Regions from separate parts of the Lentzea rhizosphaerae genome, predicted to be linked through region 3. Evidence: riboswitches for the same ligand, from Rfam matches in the RefSeq annotation. Region 3 holds a riboswitch; each other region holds the start of a gene.
The links. A riboswitch is a leader RNA that binds a small molecule or an ion and turns the genes downstream of it on or off. The one in region 3 is predicted to bind cobalamin.

Region 1 (4,203 bases), on a different contig from region 3:
TTCGAGTTCCGCATGCCCTTGCGGACCTTCTCGCGGACCGCCGCCCAGTCCATCGTGGACTCGCGGTTCTGGTCGAGCTCGCCGGGACCGCGGTTCTGGGCCAGGATCCCGATGGAGTCGATCGGCAGGATCCCGTTGCTCCACAACGAACCCTCGAACGACCGGTACGCGCCGCGCTCCTGCGCCAGATCGGTGCTGGCGGAGATCGCGTAGTAGCTGATCTCCTCCGTGCTGCGGTCGGCGAACTCGACGGCCTCCGCGCTGGCCATCGGCGTGCCGAGCGTGAACAGTGCGTCCTGGAAGCCCATCAGACCCAGCCCCACCGGGCGGTGCTCGAGGTTGGAGTTCCGCGCCTCGGGGATCGTGTAGTAGTTCACGTCGATCACGTTGTCGAGCATGCGAACCGCGGTGCGCACGGTCTTTTCGAGCCGTGCGTGGTCGACGCCGTCGGCCGTGACGTGCCGCGCGAGGTTCACACTGCCGAGATTGCACACGGCGACCTCGTCGGTCGTGGTGTTCAGGGTGATCTCGGTGCAGAGGTTGCTGGAGTGCACGACACCGCTGTGCTGCTGCGGCGAACGCAGGTTGCACGGGTCCTTGAACGTGATCCACGGGTGGCCGGTCTCGAACAGCATGGTCAGCATGCGCCGCCACAGGTCGACGGCGGGGAGACGGCGGAAGACCTTGATCTCGCCGTTGTCGGCCTTCTCCTCGTACGCGCGGTACTTCCGTGCGAAGTCGTCGCCGAACGCGTCGTGCAGGTCCGGCACCTCGTCGGGCGAGAACAGCGTCCACTGGCCGTTCGCGCGCACCCGGCGGATGAACTCGTCCGGCACCCAGTTCGCGGTGTTCATGTCGTGGGTGCGGCGCCGCTCGTCGCCGGTGTTCTTGCGCAGGTCGAGGAACTCCTCGACGTCGATGTGCCAGGTTTCGAGGTACGCGCAGACCGCGCCCTTGCGACGCCCGCCCTGGTTGACCGCGACCGCGGTGTCGTTGGCAACCTTGAGGAACGGCACGACGCCCTGCGACTTGCCGTTGGTGCCCTTGATGTGCGCGCCGATCCCGCGCACCGGCGTCCAGTCGTTGCCCAGGCCGCCGGCGAACTTGCTGAGCAGCGCGTTGTTGCTGATGCCGTGGAAGATCCCGGCGAGGTCGTCCTCCACGGTGGTGAGGAAGCACGACGACAGCTGCGGGCGTGTCGTGCCCGAGTTGAACAGCGTCGGTGTCGAGCACATGAAGTCGAACGACGAGAGCAGCTCGTAGAACTCGATCGCACGGGCGTCGCGGTCGTCCTCCTCGAGCGCGAGGCCCATGGCGACGCGCAGGAAGAACGCCTGCGGCAGCTCGTAGCGGCGGCCGTCGTGATGCAGGAAGTAGCGGTCGTACAGCGTCTGCATGCCCAGGAACTGGAAGTTCAGGTCGCGTTCCGGCTTCAGCGCGGCGCCGAGACGAGCCAGGTCGAAGTCCGCGAGGCGCGGGTCGAGCTGGCCCAGCTCGATGCCGTGGCGGACGAACGCGGCGAAGTACGACGGGTAGCGCTCGGTCATCTCGGCGTGCGACAACGGCACTCCGCACGCCTCGGTGCGCAGCTTGTCCAGCAGCAACCGGGCGCTGACGTAGGAGTAGTCCGGGTCCTGCTCGACCATCGCGCGGGCGGCCATGATCGGCGCCAGCGCGAGCTCGGCGTCGGTGATGCCTTCGTACAGATTTCGCTTGGTCTCAGCCAGAACCGCCTCCGCCGACGCGTTGGGCAGGTCGGCACACGCTTCATGGATGACCACTGAAAGGCGGTCGGGCACGCTCTCTCCTCGCGAGCAAGGCTCGAAGGAATGCGCGCGCGCCACTGAGGGCACACAGCTGCCCTCCCTCGAGGCACCGTGTCGTGCGCGCAGGCTTGCGCGCACACCGGTGGCAGGTCTTCGGACTCGTGGGCGCCTTGCTCGCTCCTACCGGCCGTCGCTTCCCAGGGGTCACCCAGTGCTTCGTTGACGGCTTTCGTTCCCACTCACCGCTGCGGGGCAGTCCCGGACTCTCACCGGGTTCCCTCTTGCCTCATCGGCCCGGTGCTCCGGGCCGGTGAACCACCAGCGCGGCAGATACTACATGTGGTGGTGGGGCCTGAATCACCACCCAACATGGGCGTGTCGTGGTCTAGGGTGATCAACGTGGGTGATCTTCGGTCGCGCGTTGTCATCGGTGCTCTCGTCAGTGCGGGGCTTGCTTCGGCGTCCCTCTTCACCGGTGCCGCGGCGCCCGTGACAACAGGCGTCCTGGCCGTGTCGGCGGTGGCGGTGATGATCACCACCCGGCGATCAGGGCCACCCCGAGAGCGGTCATCACGGCGGCGATCAGGCCGTCCAGCACCCGCCACGCGCGGGGCTTCGCGAACAGAGGACTGAGCAGCCGGGCGCCGAACCCGAGCGCGACGAACCACGTGACGCTCGCGGTGACCGCGCCGACCCCGAACAGCCACCGTCCGGCCGCGATCGAGCCGAGCAGCAGCAGCGTGTCCAGGTAGACGTGCGGGTTGAGCCACGTCAGCGCGAGCGCAGTGAGCACGGGCCTGCCGGATCCCGTCGCCTGGACGTTCATCGACTGTGGTTTGAACGCCCGGCGCGCCGCGAGAAACCCGTACCCCAGCAGGAAAACGCCTCCGACGACCGCCGCGACCGTGATCGCCTGCGGGAAGGCCTTCACGACCGCGCCGAACCCGGCGACGCCGACCGCGACGAGGATCGCGTCCGACACGGCGCACACGGCGACGACCTTCGCGACGGCCTGGCGTCGAAGTCCTTGGCGCAGCACGAAAGCGTTCTGCGCGCCGATGGCGACGATCAGGGTCATCATGGTGCCGAAGCCGAGCAGCAGGTCAGTCACACCGTCGACGGTATTGACGCCGTCTTGATGAGACCAGCTAAAGATTCTTACGTACCATTAGCGCTCGTGATGGACCTCGACCTGGTGCGCACGCTGCTCGCGGTCGTCGACGCGGGCACGTTCGACGCAGCCGCGACCGCGTTGCACGTCACGCCTTCCGCTGTCTCCCAACGCATCAAGGCGCTGGAGCAGCGCACTGGCCGCGTGCTGCTGGTGCGCGCCCGTCCGGTGCGGCTGACGCCGTCGGGGGAGGTGATCGTCCGCTACGGTCGGCAACTGCTCGCCCTCGACCAGGACCTGGACGCCGCCCTGGGCTCGGACGCCGTGGTGCGGGTGCCGATCGCGGTGAACGCCGACTCGCTCGCCACGTGGTTCCTCCCCGCCCTGCAACGGGTCCCGTCGTCGTTGAAGATCTCGTTCGACCTGCACCGCGAGGACCAGGACCACACGACGGCGTTGCTGCGGCAAGGCCTGGTGATGGCAGCCGTGACGTCCTCCCGCGAGCCGGTCGCGGGCTGCTCGGTGCGCAGGCTCGGCCACATCCGTTACGCGGCAATGGCATCGCAGTCCTTTGTGGACCGGTTCGCCGATGGGCAGCCGAAGTCGTGGCTGCCGGACGCGCCGGTCGTGGTCTTCGACCGCAACGACGACCTCCAGGACCGTTTCGTGCGCACGCTGACCCGCGGCCGCGGCGCCTCGGAACACCGCCACTACGTGCCGTCGTCGGAGGTGTACGTGCGGGCGATCGTGGCGGGCCTGGGCTGGGGAATGGTGCCACCGCAGCAGCTGCAGGAGGGCCTGATCGACCTGGCACCGGGCCGCACGGTGTCCGTGCCGCTGTACTGGCAGCAGTGGAAGCTCGACTCGCCGGCCCTGAACGCCGTCGCCGAAGCGGTGGAAAAAGAGGCCGCCGTCGCGCTGAGGTAGGACTTGCGCTCGGTGACATGACCGGACGGGAGCTCGAGTTCGAGGACCGCTTCACGACACTGGACCGGTGGTACCCGCACTACCTGCCGCACTGGAGGTCCAGCGCGGCCACCGCCGCCCGCCTGACGCACGGCCCCGGCCTCACCCTGTGCGGGCGGTGACGTTGCAGACGGGCGGGATCCCCGAGTCGATCCCGGACGAGTTCCGCGCCTGGGTCGAACCGGACATCGTCGGCCAGACGCTGCTCGGTAGGGCCGCCACGCTGGACGACGTCGGCAGAGCGGCGGTGTTCGTGGCCTCCGACTGGGGCCGCACGATCACGGGAGCGCAGGTCAACATCACGTGCGGCGCGATCCTGAGCTGAACCTGTCGGCTTCCTGAACCCAGGAACCCCGCGAC
Region 2 (4,203 bases), on a different contig from region 3:
CCGTTGCCGGAGCCGTACCTGAAGGCGGCCCGGCTGCTGGGCGTGGACGCGACGCGGTGCGTGGCGATCGAGGACTCGCCGACCGGGGTGGCCGCCGCCGTCGCCGCCGGGTGCACGGTTCTGGTGGTGCCGTGCGACGTCGAGGTGACGGCGGGGGAGCGGCGGATCTTCCGCGACTCGCTGGTGGGTGTGGACCTGGACGTGCTGCGCGCCCTTCAATCCCGCACGGACTGCCAGCTCAGCAGGCCGTCGCGCACCTCAGGCACGTAGACCGCGACCCTGGCGAACCGGGCCCTGGCGGCCTCGACGTGTCCGCGCAGCGCCGGTTCGCCGGTCTCGAGCGAGTGGGCGACGTCGGCGAGCATGTCGTGGACGCTCTGCCACAGCGTCGATCCGAGATTGCCGTCGTCACGGCACCACTCGCGGACGCAGCCGGACTCCGGTCCCGGCCGTCCGTCGACGAACAGGTAGTCGCCCGTGCCGCTGGCCGCGATCGGGACGAACTCCTTCAGGAACGCCGACGACATCGTGCCGGCGGGATCGCGGTCGAGCTCGGGGTAGACGTCGTGCCGCAGCCTCGCCTGCTCCCGCACCGCCTCCCGCGCGGACAGCGGCGTGAACATCGTCGGGTACAGGTCAGGCGCACCGGCCAGGCGCCACCGTCCGATCGCGTCCTCGGGTGCCGAGATCTGCTCGAACGTCCGGGGAGCGTTGGTGCGCAACCAGTTGCGGATGCGTTGCCACGGCAGAAGATCGGTCATGCGCTTCATGCTGCCCGAGGCGCGGGATTGGGGTGGCCGCATCGGCGACCACCCCGCACCGTCAAGCGACAGCGGCCTTCTCCGCGGCCCTGGCCCGGCGCGTGGCCGGGTCGATCAGCAGGCCGAACACCACGCCGAGACCGACGTAGAGCGTGGCGAGCTGGGCGAGTGAGCTGAGGCGGAACTGCCACAGCACGTTCACCGGCATGTCCGCGGGGATCGTGTCCGGCGGCGCGGGGAACGCCACCAGCACCACCGCGACGGCCGCGGCCACCGCGAGCAGCACCGCGGTGACGCGCACCGGCTGCGGCTGCGCGCGCAGCCGTTCGGCCAGCAGGCTCGCTCCCCACACGATCACGAGGCCGGCCACCACCACACCCAGGTAGAGCGCGGTCCGGTAGTTCACCGTCTCCGGGTCGCCCACGGCGGGCGGGTTGGCCGGGTACTTCAGCCACGGCAGCAGTGCCACCGCGCCGAACACGGCGGCACCGAAGGCGAGGCTGCGGCTGAACGGCGTGCGGTCGACGAACCATCGCTTCGACAGCGCGTAGGCCGTGGCGAACACCAGGCCCACGGCGATGCCGACGATCACCACGCCGAGCATGCCGCCCACGACCTGGGCGCCGCGGCTGACCAGTGCTTCCTCGCCACCGTGCGAGTGGCCCTCGCCGGCTGCCGGTTCCCTGGCTTCTTCGACCGCCAGCGCGGCGCGGATCGGGATCTCGGTCACCAGCAGTTGCACGAGCGCGGAGGCGACACCGGCGATGCCGCCCGCCGCGATCCCCCGCAGTGCGAGAGACTTGTACGTCGTCGTCATGTGCGTGATCAGGAGATCAGTGGCACGGGACGCCGAGCGCGTGCCGGCCGTCGTGGAAGAACTCGTGCAGCAGCTCCGAGCTCGCACCGAGCGCGAGTCCGTTCTCCTGCAGGACCAGGTACGTGACGATCAGGCCGAGCAGGGCGGCGGCGAAGGCCCACTTGGGCACGCGGACGGCGGACAGATGTGCTGCGGGGCTCGTCATGACGGGCTCCTCCATACCTCGTGGAAGGTCAACTCTCCTTGCGGCGCCGCAGCCGGTCTCCTGACTCCCGGATCAACGCTGCCCCCGCGTCTTCCCAGCTCCTGCGTGGAACCAGTGACGTGCTCGGCGGGGATCGCTTCCCGGTCACAGTGGCGAGGACCGCGCCGGATTCTCACCGGCTTCCCGTCACTGCGGCGCGTGCACCGTAAGTTGATCGGCGGCACAAACACAACCGGCCATAAGAGTTGTCGTGTTCATCACTTCACGAGTGGGCAGTCTCCACACTTCCCACCTGCGGCTACCCGGTAGTAAAGGCAGCAGCTCCGACGCCGGAACGTGACCTCGCCGGGGAAGGGGATGAATTCTCCGGCCTGTTCGAACGGCGGCGCGCTCATCAGCCGTGCGCCGCGAAGTTCCGCTTCTTCGGCCGTGAGCATCTGTGCGCGCACAACCATTTTGAGCGCGCCCGCGATGTTCGACATGGCGTTGCCCCACAACAATCCGCGCGCCACGGGCGTGACCCTCTGGATCGCTTCCACCACGGGTTCGAGTGCCTCGGCGGCAGGCGGGCCCAGCCGCGGCTCGTCGATGCGGACGCTCAGGCCGTTCGCCGGGTCGTGGTGCCACCACAGGTTCTCCGGGCGCACGTCGATCGGGATGTTCGCCGCCGTGAGCGGGCTGAGCAGCCGCGCGGTGTAGCTGAGGAAGAACAGGCTCGCCGCGACGCGTGGCTCCTCCGCCCGGTAGCGGGTGGCGATGGCGTCGATGGTGGTCTTGAGCGCGGGGCCTTCCAGCAGTGCCGATCCGGGCAGCCACGTCTGGTCCGGGCGGCCCACGTCGAGGGCGAAGAACGGGTTGATTCCGCGCACCCGGCGCAGCGCTTCGAGCACTTCGGCGAACTCCGACACGAAGTTCACGCTACTGGGTGTCCATGCAGGACAGATCACGTCCACGGCCTGGGACAGATGTGACCGCGGTGTGGACGGGGGTGCGGGAGATGGGAGGATGTCACGTCGTGAAGACCTTCGACTCCCTGTTCGCCGAACTGACCGAACGAGCCGCCACCAAGCCGGCGGGTTCCGGCACCGTCGCAGCGCTCGAGGCCGGCGTCCATGCGCAGGGCAAGAAGGTCCTGGAGGAGGCGGGCGAGGTCTGGATCGCCGCCGAGTACGAGTCCGACGAGAAGCTCGCCGAAGAGATCTCGCAGCTGCTGTACCGCCTCCAGGTGATCATGCTGGGCCGCGGCCTGACCCTCGAAGACGTTTACAAGTACCTCTGACGGAGACTTCCACATGCTGCGCGTAGCAGTCCCGAACAAGGGGGCGCTCACCGAACGCGCCTCCGCCATGCTGACCGAGGCCGGATACCGCCAGCGGCACGAGTCGCGTGACCTGACCGTGCTGGACCTCAACAACGACGTCGAGTTCTTCTTCTTGCGTCCCAAGGACATCGCGATCTACGTGGCGTCCGGTGACCTCGACCTCGGCATCACCGGCCGCGACCTCGCCGCGGACTCCGGCGCCGACGACAACGGCTCGTCCGTCGAGGAGCTGCTGGCGCTGGGCTTCGGCGGGTCGACCTTCCGCTACGCCGGGCCCAAGGGCAAGGACTGGAAGGTCGAGGACCTGGAGGGCAAGCGCCTCGCCACGGCGTACCCGAAGCTCGTGAACCGCGACCTGAGGGCGCGGGGCATCAGTGCCAAGGTGATTCGCCTCGACGGCGCCGTCGAGATCTCGATCCAGCTCGGCGTGGCCGACCTGATCGCCGACGTCGTGGGGTCCGGCCGGACCCTGCGCCAGCACGACCTGGTGCCGTTCGGCGAACCGATCTGCGAGTCCGAGGCGGTGCTCGTGCACCGTGCTGGCTCCGAGCTGACCGCGGCCAAGAAGCAGCTGACGGCTCGCCTGCAGGGCGTCGTGTTCGCCCAGCAGTACCTGATGCTCGACTACGACTGCCCACGCTCGATCCTCGCCGACGCGGTCGCCCTGACGCCGGGTCTGGAGTCGCCGACGGTCGCGCCGCTGGCCGACGAGAACTGGGTGGCCGTGCGGGCGATGGTGTCGCGCAAGGACGCGAACCGCGTGATGGACGAGCTGGCCGCGATCGGTGCCAAGGCCGTGCTGGCCTCGGACATCAGGTTCTGCCGGCTGTGATCCTGGAGCAGGCGGTCCTGGACGTGGTGCCGGGCCGCGAGTCCGAGTTCGAGTGGGCGTTCGGCGAGGCGCGGGAGCTGATCTCCGCCTCGCCGGGCTTCCTCGGCCTCGAGCTGCTGCGGTGCCTGGAGACGTCGTCGCGCTACCTGCTGCTGGTGCGGTGGGAGTCGCTCGAGGCGCACACCGTGGGCTTCCGGCAGGGTCCGTCCTACGAGCGTTGGTCGTCGCTGCTGCACGAGTTCTACTCGCCGTTCCCGGTGGTGGAGC
Region 3 (4,203 bases):
AGACGAGGTCGGCGTTGGCGCCCTGCACGACCTCCTTGGAGATCTTGTCGGCGAGCTTGCGGGTGCTGTCGAAGTCGGCCTTCCACGGCGAGGTCTTGAGGTCGGCGGTGTTGTCGCCGTTCACGACGTACCCGGCCATGCGGTCCTTGAGACCCAGCGCGAACATCAGCTCGGTGATGCCGGTGTCGTTCGTGACCACTTTGGACGGAACCTCGTCGAACGTGACCTGCTGGCCGCAGTTCGTGACGGTGACCGGGTCGGTCTTCGAGGCGTCCTGCGCGACCGTGGCGCCACAGCCGGAGACGAGCAGCAGAGCGGCTGTGACGAGTGCGGTTCTCAAGGGGTGACCTCCTGGTCGAACAGGAGTTGCGGAACTCCCGTGGTGGGGTGCGTGACGACGTGTGCGGTGACGTGGAAGACCTTGGCGATCAGCTCGGGCACCAGGACTTCCTCCGGGGTGCCGCCCGCCACGAGACGTCCCTCGTCGAGGACGTGGAGCCGGTCGCAGAAGGACGCGGCCAGGTTCAGGTCGTGCAGGACGGTCAGCACCGTGACGCCCAGGCCTCGGGCGAGGGACAGCACCTCGAGCTGGTGACGGATGTCGAGGTGGTTCGTCGGCTCGTCCAGCACGAGGACCTTCGGCTCCTGGGCGATCGCCCTGGCGATCAGCACGCGCTGGCGCTCGCCGCCGGACAGGCTGAGGAAGCTGCGCTCGGCGAGGTGGGCGACGTCCACTGTGGCCAGTGCGTCCGCGACCACCCGACGGTCGCGGACTGGGTCGCGGTCGTGCGGCAGCCTGCCCATCTCCACGACCTCGCTGACCGTGAAGTCGAACTCGACCTGCGACTCCTGCGTGAGCGCGGCCAGATCGCGGGCGAGGTCGTGTCGCTTGTGGACGTTCTGGCCGTCGATCAGCACGGCGCCCGCGTCCGGCTTCAGCGCGCGGTAGACGCAGCGCAGCGTGGTCGACTTGCCGCTGCCGTTCGGGCCGACGATGCCGACGACCTCGTTGTCGGCGTGCAGCGTGATGTCCTCGACGATGCCGCGGACGGTGACCTGGTCGACCTCGACGCGCATCAGCGTCCTCCGAACACGTAGGCCCTGCGGCGCATGAGGAAGATGAAGCACGGCACCCCGATCGCGGCCGTGATGACGCCGAGCGGCAGTTCCTCCGGTGCCGCGAGCATCCGGGCGGCGACGTCCACCCACACCAGGAAGCTCGCTCCGGCGAGAGGCGCGAGCGGCAGGACCCTGCGGTGGTCGGCGCCGACGACCATGCGCGTCAGGTGCGGCAGCATCAGCCCGACGAACCCGACGGCCCCGCTGACCGCCACCAGCACGCCGGTGATGCCCGCGGTGACGACGAACAGGTGCGTGCGGAACCGGTTGACCGCCACGCCGAGCGTGGTCGCGGTCTCGTCGCCCATCGCCAGCGCGTTGAGCTGCCGCGCCCTGGACATCAGGTAGACGATCCCGGCCGCGGTCACCACCGTGGCGACGGGCAACGACTGCCAGTTCGCTCCGCCGAGGCTGCCGAGCAACCAGAACATGGCGCTGCGGGCCGCCTCACCGTGCGGTGCCTGGAACACCAGCAGCATCGCCACGGCGGAGAACCCGTACGCGAGCGCGGTTCCGGTCAGCACCAGCCGCAACGGTGTGAGCCCGCCGCTCGTGCGCGCGGTGAGGTAGACCAGCGCCGTGGCACCGAGTCCGGTCAGGAAAGCTCCGGTCGAGAGCGCGTACACACCGAGCCCCTGGAGGACACCGAGCGTCGCCACCGCCGTCGCACCGACGCTCGCGCCGGACGAGATGCCGAGGACGTACGGGTCCGCGAGGGCGTTGCGGACCATCGCCTGGATCGCGACGCCGACCGCGCTCAGCCCGGCACCGACTACCGCGGCGAGCAGCACGCGGGGCAGCCGGATGTCCCAGACGATGTGGTACTGCCCGGCGAGGTCCGCCGGGATCGTGCCGCCGGTGACGGCCGCGTGCAGCAGTTCCAGGGTGAGGCCGAACGGCACGGAGACAGGTCCGAGGGAGACGCCCGCGACGACGCTGACGGCGAGCACGCCGACGAGCGCGCTGATCTTCCCGATCACTTGGTCCCTTCCCGCAGTCCACGGCAGGAGTCGGAGGTTCTCTTCAGCCGTGTGCGGGTATTCGGGCTCGCCCTCGTGGAGGACCTACCGTTGCGGGTCAGCGCCGGACTTCGACCGGACTTCCCCCGTGCACGACGAGCTCACCCTAACCCACGAGCCACTCCACAAAATCGGGCGGAGACGCGTCTGACAGACATGGACCTGGGCGACCGAAGACGACAGCGGCGTGAGCGACTGCGGAAGGAGTACGGCACGGCGAAGGTGTCTCAGGTGGACGACAACACCATCGCCCTCATCGCGTTCGTCGCGCTCCTCCTCGGCATCCTGGGCGGCTTCGTCCTGCAGCAGCAGCTCGCCGGCGCGCTGAACCAGGCCTTTTGCACGCCGGCGTCGTGCCAGGTGCTGCCGCAGGCGCTGACCGGCTGGGCGATCGCGGTGACGCCGCTGCCGGTGTTCCTCTGGCACCGCAACGCGGCGTTCTACCTCGGCATGTTCCTGGTCGGCGTGATGGGCACGTTCTTCATCACAGCGGCCCAGGGTGGCACCGCCGACGGACTCTGGCTGCTGCCGCTCGTCTACTTCGTGGTTGGGCTGCTGTTCGTGCCGTTCAGCCTCTGGATCTCGCGCCTGGCCGCACCGGGGTGGCGTGCCGCGGCGGTCGCCGGCCAGCACTGGATGCTGCTGATCTCCTTCGTCCTGTGGCTGGCCTGATCGTCAGAGGACACCTCCCGCACCGAACTCCGGCTCGAAGCGGCGGAAGTACTCCATGCAGTTCGCCATCTGGTGCTCGACGAGGCCGAACTTCGGTGTGTCGTCAGGACCGAGCATCGCGAGCACGTCGACGGACTCGGTCGCCTTCTCGCCGGGGACGAGCACCTCCGCCCGGTCGCCGGGAAAGACGGACACCTTGTGGCCGACGTGCCACACGTCCCGCCGCGAGCCCTTCACCAGGACCTTCCACGGTGGATCGTGCTGCTCCCGGTCCTCCAGCTCGACACGGATCTTGAGCAGGGCGTCGAACACGGACTCGCCGGTGGACATCTTGCGGCCGAACGGGCCGTAGACGGCCATCGTGATCTCTTTCACCGTCCGGGCCTGCCACACGACCCGGCCGACCCAGAGCTGTTCCTTGCCGGAGGCGGGATCCTTGCCGTGGAGGGGGATGTTCCGCGACACCGGCGGGAACTCGCCGCCCTTCGTCCACTCGGGGAGCTCCTCCACCGGCTGCTGGGGAGGTGACATCTGTCGCTGCGGCGGACGCATCGGGTGCTGCGGACGCATAGGCGGTTGCTGGGGGTGCATCGGTACGAACTCCTGGGTGCGTCAGGCGTGCTTGGCCATGATGTCGCGCATCTGCTGCCGGTAGCTGTTCATCACTTCCCGCTGCCTGAACGCTTCGTCGGGACGGAGGTCGCCCAGGCCGCTCTCGATCCGACCGACCAGGTCCTTGAGGTAGAAGTAGTCGCTCTTGTCGGGTTCCGGCAGGTGTTCCGGTTCCCGGACCCTGGGTTGCTCGTCCGGCTCGCGCTTCGGTTCCTCCGCCGGCGAGTCGGGCTCGCGGTGCTCGGAGGGGGCGTCGGGCTGGTCCGGGTCCGTCTTCTGCGGACCGAACGGTTCGTCGCCGTGGTGCGGGTTGTACTCCGCCGTGTGCGACGAGGGCTCGTAGTCCTCCCGCAACCACGGCGGCCTGCCGTCGTCGACGTGCCTGCCGAGCCTGGTGGCGGCCTGCTCGGTCGCCTCCCGCGCGGCGGCCTCCGCCGCCTCGCGGGCAATCGCCTTCTCCGCCGTGCCGGCCAGACCGGCGCCGTCCGTCGCGATGCCGATCGCGATGTCACCGACCAGCTGGCCCGCCGCGCCGAACGGGTCCTTCTTCCACTCCTCGAAGTTGAGGATGCCCTTCACGGCCTCTGCCGGGTGCGTGACCATGTGCACCATGCCCGAGGCCTGCTTCATCATGTTGGCCGCGTACTCGCCGGGATGCGCCACGTTGTACGGGTCGAGCGGGTTCCCTGCTCGGATCAACGTCACCAGGCTGGTCACGGACCTGCCCAGGCCGTCGCCGAACTTCTCCACCTGCTCGGACATCTTCTCGAACGTGTCCTCG
Region 4 (4,203 bases), on a different contig from region 3:
TGACGCCGGGCACGACCTCCCACTCGTAGCGGTCGGCGAGCCGCTTGTGCATGTGCATGTAGGAGCCGTAGAAGAACGGGTCTCCGGCGGCGAGGACGACGACGTCACGTCCGGCGTCGAGGTGCGCGGCGAGCTTGGCCGCGGCCTCTTCGTAGAACGCGTCGATCTCGCCCTGGTAGTCGTCGGTGTCCTCGGTGGTGACCGGGTAGACGAGCTGTTCCATGATCTGGCCGTCGCGGAAGTACGGTGCCGCAATGGTTTTGGCGACACTGCGCCCGTGCCGCGCGCTGTGGAACGCGATCACGTCGGCTTCCCCGATGAGCCGTGCGGCCTTCACCGTCACGAGTTCCGGGTCACCGGGACCCAGCCCGACGCCGTAGAGCTTGCCCGTCATTCTTCCTCGCTCGCGATCGCGTTGATGGCCGCCGCCGTCATGGCACTGCCGCCGCGCCGGCCGTGCACCACGAGGTGCTCCAGATCCGTTGCGGCCAAAGCTTCTTTGGACTCCGCGGCACCGATGAACCCGACCGGGATGCCCAAGATCGCGGCCGGCCGGGGCGCTCCTGCCTCGATCAGGTCGATCAGGTGGAACAGCGCGGTCGGGGCGTTGCCGATGGCGATCACGGCACCTTCGAAGCGGTCCTGCAGCAGCTCCAGGGCGGCGGCGCTGCGGGTGTTGCCGATCTCCTTGGCTCGCGAGGGAGTGCGCGGATCCTGGAGGTGGCAAAGGACTTCGTTGTCCTTGGGCAAGCGGCGGCGGGTGACGCCGGACGCGACCATGTTGGCGTCGCACAGGATCGGCGCACCTGCCTGGAGCGCCGCGCGAGCGTTGCGGACGACGCCGGGGGAGAAAGCGACGTCGTTCGGCAGGTCGGTCATGCCGCACGCGTGGATCATGCGGACCACGACTTTCGCGACGTCCTCTGGGAACCTGGTGAGGTCCGATTCCGCGCGAATGGTGGCGAAGGACTGGCGGTAGATCTCCGCGCCGTCCTTGATGTACTCCGTCACCTGATCTCCTCGTAGCCGTCGCCGGTCGCGACGAACTCGATCACATCGCCGGCGGGGCGACCGCATCGGCGTGCACAGCCCGACCAGTGAACCGGGCCGGGAGTGTCGGACCTGCTCCCTAGAATTGAAATTGGGGGTACCCGGCCTGGCACGTGTGTGTGGTGGGACGCGTCAACCCAAGCGCGCGCATCGGCGCGTACGTCGGAGAGCGACTTGGCGCAGCCGGGGCGCCCGGTGCAGGCGCTGACGCCGTGCCACGGCGAGTCCGGATCCGTGATCAGCCCCGAGACGTCGGTTCCGGCAGGCACGACCAGGCTCCGCCACGGCGTCAGCCGGATCGGGACGCCGGGGAGCTGGTGCGCGTCCAGGCGGCCCAACGGCACGCCGGGAGTCGTGGGCGAAGGTGCGACGGGCGTCACAGCCGGGGTGATCCGCGGGGCGTCGGAAACACCGAAGTGCTCGGTGATCTTTCGCACACCGCCGTCCACTTCGGACAGGCGCCAGGCGGTCCCGCGCATCCCCTGGAAGAGGCGGGCAGCGGTCAGCAGGGCGTCGACGGGGTCGTGAACTCGGACACCTGTATCGGTACCGGCGAGCAGGAGCACCTCTCCGACCAGCCCGAAGTCGCCGCCCAGACCACTCACCGCGTGCCCCACCGTGACGAGAAAACGCCCTGGCAGCGCGGCCAGCAGCGGGTCCGCGCACAACGCCGCGTCCAGCGCGTCGACCAGCGACTGGTTGTCCTCCAGTGGCGCCGCGATGATGTTGCGGATCCGCTCGTGCGTCGCGGACGGCAACAGGCCCGCCGCACGCAACCGTTCACCCAGCTCCACGCCGTCCGCGAGGCCCCTGATCTGGAGGTTCGCCCGCGAGGTCAGTTCCAGCGAGCCGGATCCGAGCTCCAGTGCCGCGACCCGCACGACGTCCCACTGAGCAGCGGAAAGCGTGCCGCCGGGGACCCGGATGCGCGCCAGCCCGCCGTCGGCCGCGGGGTGCAGCTCTACGGCGCCGGGGCAGGCATCCGGGTGACTACGCATAGGTCGGACTGTAACCCGCCGGTTAGGGTGAGCCCGAACGACGAAGCGCAGGAGGAAGCCGGTGTGAATCCGGCGCGGTCCCGCCACTGTGACCAGCGGACGCTGGGAGTCAGGAACTCCGCTTCGCCTGTCACCCGCAACCTGGGGCGAGGACCCCACGAGGGATGGAGCCTGCGTGATCCTGCTGCTGTCGACCTCCGACACCGACCTGCTGTCGGCGCGTGCGAGCGGTGCCGAGTACCGGCTCGGCAACCCGGCGCGCACCACCGTGGACGACCTTCCCGGGCTGACCCAGGACGTCGAGCTCGTGCTCGTGCGCATCCTCGGCGGGCGCCGGATGTGGGAGGAAGGGCTCGACTGGCTGCTGGCCAGCGGGCTGCCGGTGGTCGTGCTCGGCGGTGAGCAGCAGCCCGACGCGGCGCTGATGGAGCTGTCGACGGTGCCCGGTGGCGTGTGTGCCGAGGCGCACCTCTACCTGGCGCACGGCGGGCCGGCGAACCTGGCCGAGCTGCACAAGTTCCTGTCCGACACCGTCCTGCTGACCGGGCACGGCTTCGAGGCGCCCACGGCCACGCCCACGTGGGGTGTGCTGGAGCGGGAGACGACCGGAGAAGGCCCCACGGTCGCGGTGCTCTACTACCGCGCGCACCACGTGGCCGGGAACACGGCGTTCGTGCACGCGTTGTGCGACGCGATCGAGGCCAAGGGCGGCAAGCCGCTGCCCGTCTACTGCTCGTCGCTGCGCACCGCCGAGCCCGAGCTGCTGGACACGCTGTGCCAGGCCGACGCGCTGGTCGTCACGGTGCTCGCGGCTGGTGGCACGAACCCCGCCAAGGCGTCCGCCGGTGGCGACGACGACGCGTGGGACGTGGGTGCGCTGGCCGCGTTGGACGTGCCGATCCTGCAGGGGTTGTGCCTCACGTCGAGTCGTGAGTCGTGGGACGAGAACGACGACGGACTGTCTCCTTTGGACACCGCGACCCAGGTCGCGATCCCCGAGTTCGACGGCCGGATCATCACGGTTCCGTTCTCCTTCAAGGAGATCGACTCCGACGGCCTCACGGTCTACGTGGCCGACCCGGAACGGGCGCTGCGCGTCGCGGGCATCGCGGTCAGGCACGGGAAGCTGCGCCACATCCCGGTGGAGAACCGCAAGATCGCCGTGATGCTGTCGGCGTACCCGACGAAGCACTCGCGCATCGGCAACGCGGTCGGGCTCGACACGCCCGCGTCCACGGTCCGGCTGCTCAAGGCGATGCAGGAGCACGGCTACGACATCGGCGACGCGTTGCCCGGTGTCGAGGAGCTCGACGGCGACGCGTTGATCCACGCGCTGATCGCCGCCGGTGGCCAGGACGCGGACTGGCTCACGCAGGAGCAGTTCGAGAGCAACCCGGTGCGCATCGCGGCTGCCGACTACCGGGAGTTCTACGAGACGCTGCCGGAGGACTTCCGCGAGTCGATGCAGGAGCACTGGGGCGAGGCGCCCGGTGAGCTCTTCGTCGACCGCAGCAGGTCGAAGGACGGCGAGATCGTGCTGGCCGCGTTGCGGTCCAACAACGTCGTCGTGATCGTGCAGCCGCCGCGAGGGTTCGGCGAGAACCCCATCGCGATCTACCACGACCCCGACCTGCCGCCGTCGCACCACTACCTCGCGGCGTACCGGTGGATCGAGTCCGAGTTCGGCGCGGACGCCGTGGTGCACGTCGGCAAGCACGGCAACCTGGAGTGGCTGCCCGGCAAGACCGTCGGCATGTCGGCCTCCTGCGGCACGGACGCGGCACTGGGCGACCTGCCGCTGGTCTACCCGTTCCTCGTCAACGACCCCGGCGAGGGCACGCAGGCCAAGCGGCGCGCGCACGCCACGCTGGTCGACCACCTGGTGCCGCCGATGGCGCGGGCCGACAGCTACGGCGACATCGCGCGGCTGGAGCAGCTGCTCGACGAGTACGGCTCGATCTCCGCGATGGACCCGGCGAAGCTGCCGGCGATCCGCGCGCAGATCTGGACGTTGATCCAGGCCGCGAAGCTCGACCACGACCTCGGCCTGGACGACCGGCCACACGACGCGGAGTTCGACGAGTTCCTGCTGCACGTCGACGGCTGGCTGTGCGAGGTCAAGGACGTCCAGATCCGCGACGGTCTGCACATCCTC

Region 1: linked by a shared signal. The riboswitch ahead of ACFOWZ_RS35540 (ribonucleoside-diphosphate reductase subunit alpha) and the one ahead of ACFOWZ_RS19655 (FecCD family ABC transporter permease) in region 3 are both predicted to bind cobalamin.
Region 2: linked by a shared signal. The riboswitch ahead of ACFOWZ_RS34445 (CbtB domain-containing protein) and the one ahead of ACFOWZ_RS19655 (FecCD family ABC transporter permease) in region 3 are both predicted to bind cobalamin.
Region 4: linked by a shared signal. The riboswitch ahead of cobN (cobaltochelatase subunit CobN) and the one ahead of ACFOWZ_RS19655 (FecCD family ABC transporter permease) in region 3 are both predicted to bind cobalamin.

The regions. Positions count from the first base shown of each region.
Region 1 is NZ_JBHRZI010000030.1:271,518-275,720, reverse strand. Features, by position in the region: gene ACFOWZ_RS35540 (ribonucleoside-diphosphate reductase subunit alpha) at 1-1,799, opposite strand, end outside; cobalamin riboswitch at 1,894-2,101, opposite strand; gene ACFOWZ_RS35535 (LysE/ArgO family amino acid transporter) at 2,299-2,847, opposite strand; gene ACFOWZ_RS35530 (LysR family transcriptional regulator ArgP) at 2,947-3,804, shown strand; gene ACFOWZ_RS35525 (hypothetical protein) at 3,822-3,965, shown strand; gene ACFOWZ_RS35520 (SDR family oxidoreductase) at 3,962-4,168, shown strand.
Region 2 is NZ_JBHRZI010000030.1:53,289-57,491, reverse strand. Features, by position in the region: gene ACFOWZ_RS34460 (HAD family hydrolase) at 1-270, shown strand, start outside; gene ACFOWZ_RS34455 (hypothetical protein) at 216-761, opposite strand; gene ACFOWZ_RS34450 (CbtA family protein) at 823-1,578, opposite strand; gene ACFOWZ_RS34445 (CbtB domain-containing protein) at 1,595-1,783, opposite strand; cobalamin riboswitch at 1,817-1,992, opposite strand; gene ACFOWZ_RS34440 ((2Fe-2S)-binding protein) at 2,041-2,691, opposite strand; gene ACFOWZ_RS34435 (phosphoribosyl-ATP diphosphatase) at 2,799-3,062, shown strand; gene hisG (ATP phosphoribosyltransferase) at 3,076-3,936, shown strand; gene ACFOWZ_RS34425 (antibiotic biosynthesis monooxygenase family protein) at 3,933-4,203, shown strand, end outside.
Region 3 is NZ_JBHRZI010000015.1:562,431-566,633, forward strand. Features, by position in the region: gene ACFOWZ_RS19645 (ABC transporter substrate-binding protein) at 1-340, opposite strand, end outside; gene ACFOWZ_RS19650 (ABC transporter ATP-binding protein) at 337-1,077, opposite strand; gene ACFOWZ_RS19655 (FecCD family ABC transporter permease) at 1,077-2,099, opposite strand; cobalamin riboswitch at 2,135-2,268, opposite strand; gene ACFOWZ_RS19660 (hypothetical protein) at 2,370-2,810, shown strand; gene ACFOWZ_RS19665 (hypothetical protein) at 2,814-3,341, opposite strand; gene ACFOWZ_RS19670 (putative T7SS-secreted protein) at 3,423-4,203, opposite strand, start outside.
Region 4 is NZ_JBHRZI010000027.1:146,681-150,883, reverse strand. Features, by position in the region: gene ACFOWZ_RS30565 (precorrin-2 C(20)-methyltransferase) at 1-394, opposite strand, end outside; gene ACFOWZ_RS30560 (precorrin-8X methylmutase) at 391-1,011, opposite strand; gene ACFOWZ_RS30555 (hypothetical protein) at 1,008-2,048, opposite strand; cobalamin riboswitch at 2,057-2,188, shown strand; gene cobN (cobaltochelatase subunit CobN) at 2,224-4,203, shown strand, end outside.